Regions from separate parts of the Streptosporangium sp. NPDC000563 genome, predicted to be linked through region 4. Evidence: predicted binding sites of a transcription regulator. Region 4 holds the regulator's gene; each other region holds the start of a gene.
The links. The regulator HrcA, encoded in region 4, represses chaperone genes, less so after heat shock. The targets are predictions, from matches to a motif close to TTGGCACTCTCNNNNNGAGAGTGCCAA.

Region 1: the regulator HrcA is predicted to act here: its motif matches at 2,437-2,463, upstream of groL (chaperonin GroEL).
Region 2: the regulator HrcA is predicted to act here: its motif matches at 3,442-3,468, upstream of groES (co-chaperone GroES).
Region 3: the regulator HrcA is predicted to act here: its motif matches at 1,211-1,237, upstream of ABT352_RS15740 (FmdB family zinc ribbon protein).

What each region holds. Positions count from the first base shown of each region.
Region 1 is NZ_JBEPDA010000005.1:453,518-458,122, reverse strand. It holds gene thrC (threonine synthase) at 1-1,253, shown strand, start outside; gene ABT352_RS17130 (MoaD/ThiS family protein) at 1,276-1,551, shown strand; gene ABT352_RS17125 (cold-shock protein) at 1,910-2,110, shown strand; gene groL (chaperonin GroEL) at 2,573-4,198, shown strand.
Region 2 is NZ_JBEPDA010000001.1:1,651,263-1,655,867, forward strand. It holds gene ABT352_RS07855 (MarR family winged helix-turn-helix transcriptional regulator) at 1-471, shown strand, start outside; gene ABT352_RS07860 (hypothetical protein) at 655-1,932, opposite strand; gene ABT352_RS07865 (class I SAM-dependent methyltransferase) at 2,147-3,313, opposite strand; gene groES (co-chaperone GroES) at 3,558-3,869, shown strand; gene groL (chaperonin GroEL) at 3,960-4,605, shown strand, end outside.
Region 3 is NZ_JBEPDA010000005.1:144,135-148,739, reverse strand. It holds gene ABT352_RS15745 (S-methyl-5'-thioadenosine phosphorylase) at 1-631, opposite strand, end outside; gene ABT352_RS15740 (FmdB family zinc ribbon protein) at 811-1,182, opposite strand; gene ABT352_RS15735 (potassium/proton antiporter) at 1,355-2,860, opposite strand; gene ABT352_RS15730 (5-formyltetrahydrofolate cyclo-ligase) at 3,047-3,700, opposite strand; gene galU (UTP--glucose-1-phosphate uridylyltransferase GalU) at 3,726-4,605, shown strand, end outside.
Region 4 is NZ_JBEPDA010000003.1:246,035-250,639, forward strand. It holds gene ABT352_RS11850 (16S rRNA (uracil(1498)-N(3))-methyltransferase) at 1-228, opposite strand, end outside; gene dnaJ (molecular chaperone DnaJ) at 391-1,533, opposite strand; gene hrcA (heat-inducible transcriptional repressor HrcA) at 1,548-2,561, opposite strand; gene ABT352_RS11865 (hypothetical protein) at 2,744-3,532, shown strand; gene ABT352_RS11870 (DUF3097 domain-containing protein) at 3,590-4,405, shown strand; gene ABT352_RS11875 (DUF4870 domain-containing protein) at 4,430-4,605, shown strand, end outside.

The sequences.
Region 1 (4,605 bases), on a different contig from region 4:
CTCGTGCCGACGGCACGCGTGACCGGCGCTTCGGCCCCGCCGTGGCGCTGTCCTGCCGGGAGTGCGGTGCCCGCTACGACCTCGGCCCCAGTTTCGCCTGTACCGAGTGTTTCGGGCCCCTTGAGATCGCGTACGACTTCGGGCGGGTGACCCGGGAGCGGATCGCCGAGGGGCCGACCAACATCTGGCGCTACCGCTCGCTGCTGCCCGTCCCCGAGGACGTGGCCGCCAAGCCCAACATGGCGCCCGGCTGGACCAAGCTCGTCAACGCCGGCAACCTCGCCCGCGAGCTGGGCATCCGCTCGCTGCACGTGAAGGACGACTCAGGCAACCCCACCCACTCCTTCAAGGACCGCGTGGTGGCCATCGCCGTCGAGGCGGCACGCAACTTCGGCTTCCACACCCTCTCCTGCTCCTCCACCGGCAACCTCGCCGGTGCCGTGACCGCCGCCGCCGCGCGGGCCGGGCTGGACGCCTGCGTGTTCATCCCCTCCGACCTGGAGCAGGCCAAGATCGTCATGGCCTCCGTGTACGGCGGCAGGCTCATCGGCATCGAGGGCACCTACGACGACGTGAACCGCTTCTGCTCCGAGCTCATCGGCGACGAGCTGGGCGACCAGTGGGGCTTCGTCAACGTCAACCTCCGCCCGTACTACGCGGAGGGTTCCAAGACGCTCGCCTACGAGATCGCCGAGCAGCTCGGCTGGCGCCTTCCCGACCAGATCGTCATTCCGGTCGCCTCCGGCTCGCAGCTCACGAAGATCGACAAGGGCTTCAAGGAGCTGATCGCGCTCGGCCTGGTCGAGGACAGCCCGTACAAGATCTTCGCCGCCCAGGCCGAGGGGTGCTCCCCGGTCTCCTCCGCCTACAAGGCGGGCCACGACGTGATCCGGCCGGTCAAGCCGGACACGATCGCCAAGTCGCTCGCGATCGGTAACCCGGCCGACGGACCGTACGTCCTGGACATCGCCCGCCGCACCGGCGGCGCGGTCGAGGACGTCACCGACGCCGAGATCGTCGACTCGATCCGACTGCTGGCGAGAACCGAGGGCATCTTCGCCGAGACGGCGGGAGGCGTCGTCGTCGGGGTGCTGCGCAAGCTGGTCGCCTCGGGCACGCTCGACCCCGACGCCGAGACCGTGGTCCTCAACACCGGCGACGGTCTCAAGACCCTGGACGCGGTGGCCGCGGAGGCGCGCCCGACCGCAGTGATTCGACCCTCTCTTGACGCATTCCGTGCGGCTATCGCCTAGAAATCGTGAAAGGTACTGAATTATGAGCGTTTCTGTGCGGATTCCGACGATTCTCCGGACTTACACCGATGGTGCCGCCGAGGTGAACGGAGAAGGCGAGACCCTGCGCGATGTTCTTCAGAAGCTCGACGCGGACTTCCCGGGGATCGGTGCCCGGATTCTCGATGAATCGGGAAAGATCCGACGTTTTGTCAATGTCTACGTGGGGGATGAGGACGTCCGTTTCGCCGACAACCTCGACACGGCGACGCCCTCCGGTGTTCAGATCTCCATCATCCCGGCGGTGGCCGGAGGCTGACTCCTCCGCCCTGACGCGGCCCTGACCGCCTCGCGTCGCACCGCGTCATCCCTAGGGGCACCCGCGAATCCACGGCACCCGCCCGGCTCCGGCCGGGCGGGTGCCGTGTTTTATGACAGAAGCTCATATTTGCCGCGTACACGAATAATGTAACCCCTGACTAACCAGCAGTGATGATGAAACTTTCTCCTCGTGATAAAAGCTCTCGTAAAGAGGTAGTTTGGTGCTTGACTCTGTTGCCCGACCGCTTCCCACAGGTATGGTCGGAACGATCGACGTGGCGAAGTCCGCCCCGGAGATTGGGGACTTCGCGAGAGGAATGGGCGTCGTCCTTTAAGACCAGTAAGAGGAGTCGCAAGTGGCGCAGGGCACCGTCAAATGGTTCAACGCGGACAAGGGCTACGGCTTCATCGCGGTAGACGGTGGTAAGGATGTGTTCGTCCATTACTCCGCGATCATGATGGATGGCTACCGTGCCCTCGAGCAGGGGCAGCGGGTCGAGTTCGAGATCACCCAGGGGCAGAAGGGTCCCCAGGCGGAATCCGTCCGGGCGGTCTGACGCAGCCGTTTCATGAATTCGCAGGGAGGAGTCGGCGGGTCCCGAGGTTTCGCGGTCCGCTGAACCCCCACCGCCCAGGCCCGGCTCGCCCTCATCCGGCGAGCCGGGCGTTCGTGTCGTTCGGGCATGCGCCAACGACGACAGTGTCCGACAGCGCCCGACAGCGCCCCCCAAAGGCCCCGATGACGCCGATGACGACGCATCGCGTACGCCGACGTGACGCGGGATCTTCGCGGACATGACGAGAAGCTGAAGATCGTCCCACGCGCGGCCCAGGTCAACGAGGCGCGGCTTGCACTCGTCGGGGTAGAGTGCTAAACAGATTCTTGGCACTCACGCATAGAGAGTGCCAATCCTGGATCGAGGCGATGGGGCCCGCCGAACGGAGTCGTGGGCCCACATGCCGTCGCGGGCGTCGGCTCGGTCCGGTGTAAGCCACCCTTTCTCTGGGAGGTTAGCCGTATGGCAGCCAAGATGATCGCGTTTAACGAGGACGCCCGGCGCGGTCTCGAGCGCGGCATGAACCAGCTCGCGGACGCCGTCAAGGTGACCCTCGGCCCCAAGGGCCGTAACGTCGTGCTGGAGAAGAAGTGGGGCGCCCCCACCATCACCAACGATGGTGTCTCCATCGCCAAGGAGATCGAGCTCGAAGACCCGTGGGAGAAGATCGGGGCCGAGCTCGTCAAGGAGGTCGCGAAGAAGACCGACGACGTCGCGGGTGACGGAACCACCACCGCCACCGTGCTCGCCCAGGCTCTCGTACGCGAGGGTCTTCGCAACGTCGCCGCCGGCGCGAACCCGATGTCCCTGAAGAAGGGCATCGAGGCCGCCGTCGAGCGCGTCTCCGAGGAGCTGTCCAAGCTCGCCAAGGACGTGGAGACGAAGGCGCAGATCGCCTCCACGGCGTCCATCTCCGCGGGCGACCCGCAGATCGGCGAGATGATCGCCGAGGCGATGGACAAGGTCGGCAAGGAAGGCGTCATCACCGTCGAGGAGAGCAACACCTTCGGTCTCGAGCTTGAGCTCACCGAGGGCATGCGCTTCGACAAGGGCCTCACCTCGATGTACTTCGTCACCGACCCGGAGCGTATGGAGGCCGTCCTCGACGACCCGTACATCCTCGTCGTCAACTCCAAGGTGTCCGCCAACAAGGACCTGCTCCCGGTTCTCGACAAGGTCGTGCAGGCCGGCAAGCCGCTGCTGATCATCGCCGAGGACGTCGAGGGCGAGGCCCTGGCCACCCTGGTCGTGAACAAGATCCGTGGCCTGTTCCGCTCGGTCGCCGTCAAGGCGCCCGGCTTCGGTGACCGTCGCAAGGCGATGCTGGGCGACATCGGCATCCTGACCGGTGCCCAGGTCATCAGCGAGGACCTCGGCCTCAAGCTGGAGTCCACCACCCTGGACCAGCTCGGCCGCGCCCGCCAGGTCATCGTCACCAAGGACGAGACCACCATCGTCGACGGCGCCGGTGACGCCGAGCAGATCGCCGGTCGGGTCAACCAGATCCGCGCCGAGATCGACAACACCGACTCCGACTACGACCGCGAGAAGCTCCAGGAGCGCCTGGCCAAGCTGGCCGGCGGCGTGGCCGTCATCAAGGCCGGCGCCGCGACCGAGGTCGAGCTCAAGGAGCGCAAGCACCGCATCGAGGACGCCGTTCGCAACGCGAAGGCGGCCGTCGAGGAGGGCATCGTCCCCGGCGGTGGCGTGGCGCTGCTGCAGGCCGGCGCGAAGGCGTTCGACAAGCTGGAGCTCTCCGGCGACGAGGCCACCGGTGCCGCGATCGTGAAGAAGGCTCTGGAGGAGCCGCTGAAGCAGATCGCGGTGAACGCCGGCCTTGAAGGCGGCGTCGTCGTGGAGAAGGTGCGCAACCTTCCCGCGGGTGAGGGCCTCAACGCCGCCACCGGCGAGTACGTCAACCTGTTCGAGACGGGCATCATCGACCCGGCCAAGGTGACGCGTTCCGCACTGCAGAACGCGGCGTCCATCGCGGCGCTGTTCCTCACCACCGAGGCCGTCATCGCCGAGAAGCCCGAGAAGGCCGCGGCCGCTCCCGCCATGCCCGGCGGCGGCGACATGGACTTCTGAGTCCAACCGCTTTCAGTCAAAGAGGCGACCCCGACATTTCGGGGTCGCCTCTTTGGCGTGTTTTCCCGAGGTGATGTCGGCCATCGGTCGTCGTACCTCCTTGAAAGGGCCGTCCTGAGGGCGCCACCGGAGGGGCGGGGAGAGACGGAGCCCGATCCGGCGGCCGGTGTGCGGAGTCATGGGCGAGAAGGGGCTCGCAAGGCCGGGTGGGGCCGAAAGGACGCGGTCACCTCCACGTCGTCCGGCCGGCTTCGGTGCCGCCAGGCAATGAATGGACCAAGGCCGGCGAAACGATAGTGCGCGCCGGTGCGTCGTTTCCTGAACGCGACGCCCTGTGGTCGTAGAACGAGGTGTTTGTTGCGACAACGGGTTCCTTGACGGCGCGGCGGAGGATGACGATGTATCAC
Region 2 (4,605 bases), on a different contig from region 4:
AACGACCTCAACTGCCTGATGGCCTACGCCACTCGCGGCCACCGCGTGCTGCTCGCCGACCTCCTCGGCGAGATCGACCTCTACCCGGGCCAGGAGCGTGTGATGGGCGCGCTGTGGGACAACGGCCCCCAGTCGCAGAACGCCCTGGCGAGAATCGTCGGCGTCGACGTGTCCACCATGACCAAGACCCTGCAGCGCCTGGAGCGCAGCGGTTTCGTCAGCCGCAGGCCCGACCCCGCCAACCGGCGGATCAGCATCGTCGACATCACGCCCAAGGGGCACGCGCTCCGCCCGGAGGTGGACCGGGTCCTCGCCGAGGTGCACCGGCGGATGACCAACGGACTGACGGCCGAGCAGACCGACGAGCTGTCGTCCCTGCTCTCGGTGGTCAGGAACAACCTGTGCCGCGAGGCGAAGGTCGTCGAAGGCGCGGGGAGGCGCCCGGCGGCCGATGCCACCCGCTCCGGCTGACGGCGTCCGTGCTTCTCGCGCGGTTCGCCCTCTCCCCGCGAGGCCCGGGTCTCCCCACACGGTGAGGGCCGGGCGGGATCTTCCGCGAGGGGCGAGCGGGACCGGGGAGGCCGGGCGGGATCTTCCGCGAAGGCCGAGCTGGACCGGGGAGGGCCCGGAGCGGCCCTCGGCGGAGAACCGAGGTCAGTCCTTGTCGCCCCTGGTGGGACGGAGCAACGCCTCGGCCAGGGCGAGCATGGTCTCCTCCAGGGCGCTCAGACGACGGGTGAGGTCGGCGTGCGCGGGCTCGACGGTCTCGCTCAGGGCCTCGGAGAGCTCGTCGCGGTCGGGCAGGGCGCGGAGCGTCTCGGCGAGAGGGGAGAGTGCCGCCTCCGCCCTGATGACGCGTTCGTCCAGGGAGTCGAAGCGCTCGCGCTGCTCGGCGGTCTGAACGCCGATGAGCGCGCCGACGCCGAGCACGGCCGGCAGGTCCTCCAGGCGCTCGTCCAGGCTCTCCAGGCGCTCCGCGGACTTCTCCGCGCGCCCGTCCAGCGTGGACAGCCGGGAGTCGATGACGTCCATCCGGCAGGTGAGGCGCCCCTCGATGTCGTCGAGGCGCTCGTCGAGGGTGTCGAAGCGGCCACCGGCCGTCATGCGATGGCCGTCCAGCCTGTCGATGCGGCTCTCGACGGCGGCGGTGCACTCGTCGATCCTCGGCGCGACCAGGTCGACCCTGGCGCCCACCTGCTCGACCCTTCCGCTCACCAGGTCGACCTTGCCGTTCACCTGCTCGACGGCGGCGAGCATCCGGTCCGTGGCCGTGCCGACGGCCTGCTGGACGCTCGCCACCAGGTCGAGCATCCCCGCCTCGACGCGCCCGGTGCGCTGGGAGAGGTCGGCCACGGCCCGGTCGAGGCGGCTGAACCGGTGCGCCGCGACGCCCATGTCGGCCTGGAGCCTGCCCAGGTGCTCGGCCAGTTGCCCCACCTGCTCGTCGAGGCCCTGGGTGCCGTCGGAGATCGCCCGTAGGCGGGTGAGCGCCTCGTCCATGCTCTCGCCCACGGAACCGAGGTCGGTCCACAGGCTCGGCAGCTCGCCCAGGGGGACGACCCGGTCGCGGACGGTGTCGACGCGGCGGCCGAGGGAGTCGACCCGCTCGCCGACGGCGTCGACGTGGTCGCGTATCGCCTCGACGTGCTGGGCCAGGCCCTCGGCCCAGGAGGGCGGGCGGGCGGCGATGTCGTCCAGCCGGCCGTGGACGGACTCCAGCGTGCCGTTCAGCCCGCCGATCTCGCGCTCCCTGACCTCGCGCAGCACCCACTCCATGCCCTCCAGGCGCCGCCGGATCTCGTCGAGCACGGCCCCCTGGGTGCGCTGCTCGTAGACGTGGTCCTGTGCCGCGCGGGCGAGGAGCTCACGCATCCGGTCGGAGATGGCGGCCTGGCCGCCCGCCTGGAGCAGGGTGTGGTCGGAGTGATCCACCGAGAGCTCCTTCGCTCGCCGACGCTCAGCCGCGCGGTTGGGTTTGATGGGATTTGCTGATGAACGAGAGGGAAACGCAGGCGAGAGAGAACTCCCGCCCGGCAACCTTAGCCCCTGGATCAGGGTTTTCTGGCAGCGAGAATAAAAGAAAGGAATTGCCGGTTGGCTGGAAGAATTGACTATTTTGGCTGGTCAGATGGTGATGATCCGCCGGTCAGTCGGGGGTGCACACGAAGGCGAACGGCCGGTCACCGATTCGGGTGAGAATGACCACCGCGGATTCCCCGCCGGAAAGTCGGAGGTCTTTCCTGAGACGGTCGACGTCCACCGCTGAGCCACGCTTCTTGATCGTCACATTGCCGGCGCCGCGCTCGCGGAGCGCCGCCCGCAGCCGCTTGAGCGAGAACGGCAGCGTCTCGTGGACCTCGTACCGCGACGCCCACGGCGTCGGCGTCGCGGTGTCACCGGTGATGTAGGCGATCTGCGGGTCGAGCAGGTGCCCGCCGACCGACGCGGCGATCTCCGCGACCAGGTGGGCGCGGATCGCCGCGCCGTCCGGCTCGTAGATGTAGCGTCCCGCGGGGCCGGTGGCGGGATCGCCGAGGGCGGGGTCGGGGGTCATCGTGGCCCCCGACGGCAGGATCGTGGCCCTGCGCGCCGTCTCGCCCGCCAGCGCACCGCACCAGATCACGGCCTCCTTGACGTCGCCCTTGTACGAGACCCACTCGGCCTCCGCGCCCTCGGGGACGAACTCGTACGGGATCCCGGGGGCGACCTTCAGGCAGGCGGCCCCGGCTCGGGCCACCATCTCCAGCACGGCGGGCCAGGGCGGTGAGTATCCCATCGGGTCGAAGGTCCGGCCCCGCGCGCCGCGGCGCGCGGGGTCGGCGAACAGGACGTCGAAGGCGGCCGGGTCCAGGGTGGAGGCGTCGGCGGCGCGGACCGAGACCCGGTCGCCGAAGCCCAGGGCGTCGGCGTTGGCCTGGGCGATCGCGGCGGTGAGCGGGTCGGCGTCGACGGCCTCGACGGAGCACCCGGCCCTGGCCAGGGCGAGAAGGTCGCCGCCGATGCCGCAGCAGACGTCGGCGACCCGCGAGCCCGCGGGGAGGCGCCGCGCCCTGTGGTCGGCGACCTCGCGGCGGGTGGCCTGCTCCAGGCCGGTCCGGGTGAAGTACATGAGATCGGCGTCGGCGCCGAACTTCTCCCTCGCGCGCAGCCTGAGCGTCGCCTGGGTGAGCGCCGCGGAGGTCAGGTCCGCGTCGTAGATCTTCCTTAACCTCGTCACCGCGGTCACCGGATCGTCGGCGGCGGTCTCGGCCGCGGCGCCCAGGGCCTCCTGGCCGCGCTGGGTGAGGAGCTCCCGGAATGCGTCGAGATTCACATCGGCCGACGCTACCGCCTCGGCCGCAGGGCTTCGCCGTGGGGCTTCCACCTGGTTTGACGTTCGCGTGAAGCGGAGAAGGGGTGCTTCGTGTTGACTGTCAAGGCCACCTTGCATACTGTTCCGTATTGGCACTCTCCCGGTGAGAGTGCCAAATACATGCGACGAGGCAGGTCTGACACCCGCGACGGCAGACCGCTGGTCGCCTCTTCTAGATCATTCATATCTGAAGGGGAGGTCCGACGTGACGACCGCCACCAAGGTTCCCGTTAAGCCGCTCGGCGACCGCATTGTGGTCCAGCCGCTTGAGGCCGAGCAGACCACCGCTTCCGGTCTGGTCATCCCGGACACCGCCAAGGAGAAGCCGCAGGAGGGCAAGGTCCTCGCGGTGGGTCCCGGCAACTGGGACGACGAGGGCGAGAAGCGGATTCCGCTCGACGTCAAGGAGGGCGACGTGGTCCTCTACAGCAAGTACGGCGGCACCGAGGTGAAGTACAACGGCGAGGAGTATCTCGTGCTCTCCGCCCGTGACGTGCTCGCCATCATCGAGAAGTAGTTCTCGCTTCACAAAGATGACGTATCGAGCCCCGGGTCGCGTCAGCGCCCGGGGCTTTGATGCGCCGACGTACTTATAGAGAGGATTGTCATGCCGAAGACCCTGTCGTTCGAGGAGGACGCGCGCCGAGCTCTCGAGCGCGGCGTGAACGCTCTCGCGGACGCGGTCAAGGTGACGCTGGGCCCGCGCGGCCGCAACGTCGTCATCGACAAGAAGTTCGGTGCGCCCACCATCACCAACGACGGTGTCACCATCGCCCGCGAGGTCGAGCTGGAGACGCCGTACGAGAACCTGGGCGCCCAGCTGGCCAAGGAAGTGGCGACCAAGACCAACGACGTCGCCGGTGACGGCACCACCACCGCGACGGTCCTGGCCCAGGCCATGGTCCGCGAGGGTCTGCGCAACGTGGCCGCCGGAGCGCAGCCGCTCTCCCTCAAGCGCGGCATCGACATCGCGGCCAGGACCGTGAGCGACCGGCTGATCGAGTCGGCCCGCCCGGTCGAGGACAAGAAGGAGATCGCGAATGTGGCGACGATCTCCGCGCAGGACGCCAAGATCGGTGAGCTGATCGCCGAGGCGTTCGACAAGGTGGGCAAGGACGGTGTCATCACCGTCGAAGAGTCCAACAGCATGGGCCTGGAGCTCGAGTTCACCGAGGGTCTCCAGTTCGACAAGGGTTACCTGTCGCCCTACATGGTGACCGACCAGGAGCGCATGGAGGCGATCCTGGAGGACC
Region 3 (4,605 bases), on a different contig from region 4:
CGTGGTCGGTGACGAGGGAGAGCGTGGTGTAGCAGAGGGCGAGCTCGCGGGCGAGGATCGCCTCGGGGAAGCCGGTCATGCCGACGATCGACCAGCCGTTGCCGCTGAACCAGCGGGACTCGGCGCGGGTCGAGAAGCGCGGGCCCTCGATGACGACCAGGGTGCCGCCGTCGACGGTCTCCCAGCCCTCGGCGGAACGCGCGGTGGAGATGGCCGCCGCACGGCCCAGGGGACAGTAGGGGTCGGCGAAGGAGACGTGGACGACGCCGCCCGCGTCGTAGTAGGTCTGCGGGCGGCCGATGGTGCGGTCGACGAGCTGGTCGGGAACGACCAGGGCGCCGGGACCGATCTCGGCGCGCAGGGAGCCGACCGCGCTGGGGGCGAGGACCTGGCGGACGCCGAGGGAACGCAGCGCCCACAGATTCGCCCGGTAGGGGATGCGGTGGGGTGGGAAGCGGTGGTCGCGACCGTGGCGGGGCACGAAGGCGACCGAACGCCCTCCGATGCGGCCGACGGTGACGACGTCGCTGGGCGGGCCGTACGGCGTGGTGATCTCGACTTCTGTGGCGTCGTCGAGCAGGGAGTAGAAACCAGAGCCGCCGATGACCCCGATGTCCGCGCGAGTGACCATGAAGCTGAGGCTAGCGCCACGAACCGACCGCTGAGGACCCCCGATGACGGCCTGTGGATAACCGAGTTCGCCGGGTAATCATCGGGGGTTGACGAGGCTGAGGGGGTTGAGGGCGGGGAGGGGGTGAAGGAGCTGGGGACAGGGGCAAGAGGGCTGGGGAACGGCTCCGGGCGCGCGGCTCAGGAGGCCGCGGCGGCCGTGCTGCTCGCGGCCTTCGCGGGCTTGGAGTCCGACGAGGTCGAGGAGCTCGACGACGAGGACGACGAAGAAGACGAGGACGAGCTCGACGAGTCGGAGGACTTCGAGGAGCCGGAGTCGGAGGAGCCCGAGGCGCTCGACGAGCCGTTCGCGGAGGCCACGGTGCTCGACGACGACGACCGGCTGTCGGTCCGGTAGAAGCCCGAGCCCTTGAAGACGATGCCGACCGCGGAGAACACCTTGCGCAGGTCGCCCGCGCAGCTCGGGCACTCGGTGAGAGCATCGTCGGAGAACTTCTGGACGATTTCGAACTGGTTGTTACAAGCGGTGCAGGCGTACTGGTAGGTGGGCACGCTCTCCTCCTCGTGTGATCCGCGCCGATTGGCACTCTAGTGGCGCGACTGCTAATGGTATGCAGCTGACAAGCTTAAACGCGAGCCGGGGTCCTCGCATTCCGTAGCCACATTCCGATCGGATGAGGCCGTGGCGAGGGCGAATCCCCTGCTCAGAGGGCCTGCGAGGGCGTCACGTCCCCTTCTCGCCGTACCATCCGGCGAGCTTGCCCCTGCGGCTGATCGCGCGCATCCGGCGCTCGACCACGTCCCGGCAGGCGGCCGTGGCGACGACGAGAAGCTGATCGTCGACCCTGATCCTCGTGGAGTCGGAGGGGACGAACGAACGGCCTTCCCGCACGATCAACGTCACCTGGGCGTCCCTGGGCAGCCGCAGCTCGAAGATCTCCACGCCCTGCAGCTTGGACGTCGGCGGCACCTTGACCTGGAGCAGGTCGGCGTTGAGCTCCTCCAGCGGCGCCGACTCGACCTCCAGGTCGCGGGCCTCCTCCGGCCTGGTCAGCTTGAGGAGTTTCGCCACGAACGGCAGCGTCGGCCCCTGCAGCAGGGTGTAGACGATGACGATCACGAAGACCTCGTTGAACACGAACTTGGCGGTGCCGTCGGGAACGGAGTCGGCCGCCCACGGGATGGTCGCGAGCACGATGGGCACCGCACCGCGCAGTCCCGCCCACGACAGGAACGCCTGCTCACGCCAGCCCAGCCGGTCGATGCCTAGCAGCCGGGTCAGCAGCGCGGAGACGATGATCGACGCGGGGCGGGCCACCGCGACCAGGATCAGCCCGGCCACCAGGCCGGGTACGAGCGAGGACGGCATCTCGGAAGGGCTGGCCAGCATCCCGAGCATCACGAACAGGCCGATCTGGGCGAGCCAGGCCACGCCCTCGGCGAAGCCCCGCGAGGCCGCGCGGTGCGGCATCTGCGAGTTGCCCATGACCAGCGCCGCGAGGTAGATCGCGAGGAAGCCGCTGCCGTGCAGCAGCACGGCCCCCCCGTAGGCGACGAACGCGAGCGCGAGCACCGCGATGGGGTACAGGCCCGAGACGGGCAGCGCGATGCGGCGCAGCGCGTACGCGCCGAGCGGGGCGACCGCGAGGCCGACGGCGGCACCCACCGCCAGCTCGAAGAACACGTCGAACAGCGCCACCCCCAGGCTGGGAGAGGCGGCGGTGCTCAGCAGCATGACGGCGATCACGGTGGGGGCGTCGTTGAAGCCGGACTCGGCCTCCAGGATGCCCGCGAGGCGCGGCGGCAGGGGCAGGCGGCGCAGTACGGAGAAGACGGCGGCGGCGTCGGTGGAGGCGAGGATCGCGCCGAGCAGGAACGCGGTCCGCCAGTCCATGCCGAGGATGAGGTGCACCGGGACCGCGACGGCCGCGATGCTCACCCCCACGCCGACGGTGGCGAGCACCAGGGAGGTGGGGATGGCGTCCTTGACGTGGCTCCAGGTGGTGGTCAGACCACCTTCGGCCAGGATGATCGCGAGCGCGATCATGCCTATCTGCTGCGCGAGCCGCGGGTCCTCGAACTGCAACCCGAACCCGGCCTCGCCGACGATCAGCCCGAAGCCGAGGAAGATGAGGAGGCTGGGCAGTCCGCTCCGGTGGGCGACCCGCACCGCGACGATGGCCGCGATGACGATCCCGGCGCCGAGAAGCAGCCAGACGTCCAGTCCCATCTGGCCCCCTCTCTCACTCCGGGGACCATTGTGTCGTATTCGCAAAGGCCGTCACGACCAGGTGGCGGACGCCTCCCGGCACGTTCCGGCGCCTTCTATCCCGTACCCGGCGGGGGTTTCGCAGGTCGATCCCGTCGGGGCACTTCGCTCGGGCTTCTGAGGGAGTCCGGGCGGCTGAGCGATAGGTCACACTCCGGCGGCGGCGGTCCTGAAGATTCCCGAGGGGGTCACGGCGTAGCGGACCGGGACGTCGTGGGGCTCGGCGGGCACCCCCTCGAAAGCGCCGCCGAGAGTGCTGTCGAAACCACTGTCGAGAGCGTCGTTGGAACCACTGTCGCGAGCACCGCCGAGCAGCTCGCCCTCGTGGAGCAGCGCCACCGTCGGCACGTTCGGGCCGACCCTGGCCAGCGCGCGGTCGTAGGAGCCTCCGCCCCTGCCCAGCCGTACGCCGGTGGAGACGTCCACCGCGAGCGCGGGCACGATCACCAGGGCCGCGGTCCTTATGGCGTCGACCCCGCGCCTGGTGTCGACCGGTTCCATGATCCCGAAACGGCCGGGGGCGAGGGTGTCCGGGCCGTCGTACACCGCCCAGTCGAGATCGTCGTCGTCGCGGAGCACGGGCAGGATCACGGTCGCGCCGTGTTTCCACAGGGCGAAGACGAGCCCGTGCGTCGCGGGCTCTGTCCCGATCGACCAGTAGCACGCGACCAGTCCGGCCATCTGGACCCAGGGACGGTCCAGCAGGGACTCCCTGATCTGGACGGAGGCCGCATGCCGCTGCTCGTCGGACATCGAGGCGCGTGCCCCCTCGATTGTGGTACGCAGCGTCTGCTTGTCCACAGGTCCCTCCACTATGGTTTTGGTTATGGCCGACTTCGAAGCTGTGACGAAAGCCGTCGTTCCCGCAGCGGGTATGGGCACCCGTTTTCTCCCGGCGACCAAGGCGACGCCCAAGGAGATGTTGCCCATCGTCGACAAGCCCGCGATCCAGTATGTCGTTGAGGAAGCCGTCTCCGCCGGGCTGCTCGACGTCCTCATGGTCACCGGGAAGAACAAGCGTTCCATCGAGGATCACTTCGACCGGGCCCACGAGCTCGAGGAGATCCTGGAGGCCAAGGGAGACGACGAGCGACTCTCCCAGGTGAGAGAGCCCGCCGACCTGGCCATCCTCCACTACGTACGGCAGGGCAAGCCACGCGGCCTCGGCCACGCGGTCCTGTGCGCCAAGCAGCACGTGGGCGACCACCCCTTCGCCTGCCTGCTCGGCGACGACCTCATCGACCCCCGAGACGAACTCCTCAAGCGCATGATCGAGGTGCGCGGCACGTACGGCGGCAGCGTGATCGCTCTCATGGAGGTCCCCCAGGAGCAGGTCTCCCTGTACGGCTGCGCGGCCATCGAAGCCACCGGCGAGGACGACGTGGTCAGGGTGACCGACCTGGTGGAGAAGCCCCCGGTGGACGAGGCACCGTCCAACTGGGCCGTCATCGGCCGGTACGTGATCGACCCGGCCGTCTTCGAAGTCCTGGAGAACACCCCGCCGGGACGCGGCAACGAGATCCAGCTCACCGACGCCCTGCGGACCCTCGCCGGGCGCGGCACCGACCAGGGCGGCCCGGTGCACGGCGTGCTGTTCAGGGGCCGCCGCTACGACACCGGTAACAAGATCGACTACCTGCGTACGGTGGTGCAGTTCGCCGCCGAACGCCCTGACCTGGCGCCGGAGTTCATGCCCTGGCTCAAGG
Region 4 (4,605 bases):
CGACGGCACGGGCACGTCGTGGCGGCGCAGCACCTCGACCCGGAGCGAGTCCCTGCCCGCCTCGGTCACCACACACTCGGCGACGGAGCCCGCCCCGTCGGTCAGGTCGAGCCGCTCACCCGCCCGCAGCCGCCGTACGGCCGCCGCGTGGCGCCCTTCGGGACCGCCGAAGACGAACTCCGGCCTGGCCAGGTCGGCCGGGTCCGCCAGGAAGACCGGGACGGTCATGGGCCGTCCGGGCGGACCGCCCCGAGGTGCCCCCGGCAACGCGACCGGGACGACGCCTCGGGACGGACCCGACGCCCCGGCCGGGAACCCGCACCGGGCAGGGTGCGGGCCGGACCGTGACGACGCGACCGGAAGCGGGGCGGAGCGGCCGTTGAGACCTGGTCAGCGGCCATTGAAAGCGTCCCGCAGGCGGGAGAAGAAGCTCTGCTGACCGGGGGCGAACTTACCGGGCGGGCGCTCCTCGCCGCGGAGCCTGGCGAGCTCCTTCAGGAGCGCCTCCTGCTCAGCGTCGAGGCGGGCGGGGGTCTCCACGTTCACATGGATCAGCAGGTCGCCTCGGCCCGTCTCGTTCAGCCGTTGCACGCCCCGCCCGTAGAGGGGGATCGTCTGCCCGGACTGCGTGCCGGGACGGATGTCGAGCTCCTCGGCGCCGTCGAGCGTCTCCATGGTCAGGATGGTGCCGAGCGCGGCCGCGGTCATCGGGATCTGCACGGTGCAGTGCAGGTCGTCGCCGCGCCTCTCGAAGATCTCGTGGGGACGCTCGACGATCTCCAGGAACAGGTCTCCGGGCGGACCCCCGCCCGGGCCGATCTCGCCTTCGCCGGCGAGCTGGATGTGGGTGCCGTCCTCGACACCGGCCGGGATGCGGACCTTGATGGTCCGGCGGGTGCGAACCCGGCCGTCACCCGAGCACTCCTGGCAGGGGTTGCGGATGATCGATCCGAAGCCGCCGCACTGGGGGCAGGGGCGGGAGGTCATGACCTGGCCGAGGAAGGACCGGGTGACCTGGGACACCTCTCCCCGGCCGTGACACATGTCACAGGTGTCGGGGTGGGTGCCGGCCGCGGCCCCTGAGCCCGTGCAGACCTCACAGACCACGGCGGTGTCGACGACCAGCTCGCGGGTGGTGCCGAAGCCCGACTCGCGCAGGTCGAGCTCGACCCTGATGGTCGCGTTGCGCCCGCGGCGGGCACGGGAGCGGGGGCCTCGGCCACCGCCTCCACCGGCCGCGCCGAAGAAGGCGTCCATGATGTCGCTGAACGGGAAGCCAGCGCCGAAGCCCCCGGCGCCCGCACCACCGCCCGCGGCGAACGGGTCGGCACCCATGTCGTACATCTGCCGCTTGCCGGAGTCGGACAGGACCTCGTAGGCCTGTGTGATCTCCTTGAAGCGCTCCTGAGTCTCAGGATCGGGGTTGACGTCGGGATGCAACTCGCGTGCCAGGCGGCGGTACGCCTTCTTGATCTCTTCCGCACTGGCGTCACGGCGCACCCCGAGGGTGCCGTAGTAGTCGCTCTTAGCCACTTTTCGTTGACCTCTTATGATGCAGCCAGAATCTGGCTGACGTAGCGTGCCACCGCGCGCACCGCGCCCATCGTGACCGGGTAGTCCATTCGCGTCGGGCCCAGCACACCGAGCCGGGCGAGTTGCTTGTCCCCGGAACCGTATCCAGCGGCGACGATGGATGTGCCCTGGAGTCCGGTGTAGGGGTTCTCCGAGCCGATCCGCACGGTCAGCGCGGAAAGGTCCGAGGTCTCACCGAGCAGTCGCATGAGCACGACCTGCTCTTCCAGGGCCTCCAGCACGTCGCGGAGCCCGACGGTGAAGTCGGCTCCCGCGAGGTTGGCGGCCCCGGCAAAAACGATCTTCTCATCATGCCTGTCCACCAGGGACTCGAGCAGTACGGACAGGATAGTCGCCGCGAGCGGTCGATCCTCCGCGGGCAACCGCTCCGGCAGATCGGCGACCCGGTCGGGAACGCTGGTGAGCCCGCATCCGTCGAGGGAGGCGTTGAGCATCGCGCGCAGGTGTGCCACGCGCTGCTCGTCGACGACGTCGGGCACCTCGATCACGCGCTGCTCGACCCTGCCGGTGTTGGTGATCAGCACGAACATCAGCCGGCGCTCGCTCAGCGGCACCAGCTCGACGTGCCTGACCGTCGAGTGGGTCAGCGTCGGATACTGCACCACGGCGACCTGCCGGGTGAGCTGGGCCAGCAACCGCACCGTCCGCATGACGACGTCGTCGATGTCCACGGCGCCCGCGAGGAAACTCTCGATCGCCTTGCGTTCCGCGCTCGACAGGGGCTTCACCTGCGAGAGCCTGTCGACGAAGAGCCGGTAGCCCTTGTCGGTGGGCACCCGGCCGGCGCTGGTGTGGGGTTGGGCGATGTAGCCCTGCTCCTCCAGCATCGCCATGTCGTTGCGGATCGTCGCCGGGGACACCCCCAGGTTGTGCCGGTCCGCGAGAGCCTTCGACCCCACCGGTTCGTTGGTGGACACGTAGTCCTCGACGATGGCGCGGAGCACGGCGAGCTTGCGGTCGTCGACCAACGTGGTCACCTCCCTGCCTGCGTTCAGAGGGAAACACGAGGCTTGGCACTCTGTGTTCCCGAGTGCCAAGTGTACGGCCCCCGCACGGAAGGCGCGATAAGCGAAAGCGGTGGATGATGACGGCAAGCCTTTGTCAAGTCAACTGCTATCGCGATCCAAGCGGTACCCACCACAATTTGCACATGTCCAACGATTTCGGTTCTTATCCGGGCGACGCCTCCCGCGGCCCCGGTCACGGCGGCCCTCAGCAGCCGTATGGTCAGCAGTACGGCCAGCAGCAGCCCGGCCAGCAATACGGTCAGCAGCCGTACGGCCAGCAGCCCCCCTCGTACGGTTACGCCCCTCCCGGTTACGGCGCCCCGCAGGGACCGCCCCCCAGCGGAAAGATCAAGCCTGGCATCGGGTGGATCGTCGGGGTCTGGTTGCTCGCCCTGGTCAGCATCGTCGTCGGCATCGGCGGCTTCGCCGGTGGCATCCTCGGCGCGGTCACCGACGCGGCCCCGACGCGGACGTTCGCCCCCGGCGAGACCGCGACGGTCGCGCTCGACCCGGCGGACAAGCCGGCGATCTACGTCGCCACCGGCGGGCCCACCAAGTTCGAGTGCACGCTCACCGGCGGTACGAGCACGCCCCGCCTGCAGAAGCCGGACATCCAGCAGACCGTCGCGGGATCCGACGGCGTCACCTGGGAGATGGGCCTTCGGGTCGGCGTGGACCAGGCGGGCGACTACCAGGTCCAGTGCTCCGCCGACCCCGCCGACGGCACGACCTTCGGCGTGGGCAGGGAGCTGTCCGCCGACTCGCTGGTGGGCGGGGTGGCCGCCCTGTTCTTGATCCCCGGTATCGGGATCCTGCTCGCCATCGTCGTGACGATCGTCGTGCTGGTGAAGCGCAGCGGCGCCCGCAAGCGCCAGGCCGCCGCCGCGTCGTCGATGGGGCAGTGGGGACAGCCGGGACCCTACGGCAGGTGACACCGGTGTTTGCTAGCGTCCCACCTGATCCCCGGCGAGAGAGGGTGGCGGTCGGTGATGTACGAGCGTGACGTTCTGGCGGGAGACTGGCGGCGCCCGCGCAGGGGGACGATCCCCCAGGTGCCCGCGGAACTCGACCTGGTCGTCGAGGACGCCGACGGCGGCTTCTGTGGCGCCGTGGTGGCCTGCGACAAGGAGGCCGTCACCCTGGAGGACCGCTTCGGGCGCCGGCGGGTCTTCCCGCTGGAGCCGGCCGCCTTCCTTCTGGAGGGCAGGGTCGTGACACTCGTACGACCCGCCGCCGCGTCGCGTGGCCCGAGGCGGAGCGCGTCGGGTTCCATCGCGGTCGAGGGCCTGAGGGCCCAGGTCGCGAAGGAGAGCCGGATCTACGTGGAGGGCGTGCACGACGCCGCGCTCGTGGAGAAGGTCTGGGGGCACGACCTGCGGGTCGAGGGCGTGGTCGTGGAGTATCTGGAGGGGGTCGACCACCTGCCCTCGATCGTCGAGGAGTTCGGCCCGGGGCCGGGGCGGCGGCTGGGTGTGCTCGTCGACCACCTCGTCCCCGGTTCCAAGGAGAGCCGGATCGCCGCGCGGATCTCCTCACCGCACGTACTGATCGTCGGGCACCCTTTCGTGGACGTCTGGCAGGCGGTCAGACCGCACGCGCTCAGGATCCCCTCCTGGCCGTCGGTGCCCCGCGGGGTGCCCTGGAAGGAGGGTGTCATCGCCGCGCTGGGCTGGAATGTGGAGCCTGCCGCCGCATGGCGCCGCATTCTCGGATCGGTCACGACATATGCCGATCTGGAGCCAGAGCTCCTCGGCCCCGTCGAGGAGCTGATCGACTTCGTGACGGTTCCGGACGAGGACGGATAGGCCGTCAACCCATCAGGAGGGGACATGAGCGAGAACCCCGAAGGCCCATCGGCCGACGACCCGACGCGGCGGGTCGGCAACCCTCCGCCGGACCACTCCTGGCCGGGGCAGAGCACCCCACCCCCGGACCAGGGATACGGGCCCGGCGGCCAGGGTCACCCCCCACCGGGCCAGGAATACGGATCCCACGGGCAACCGGA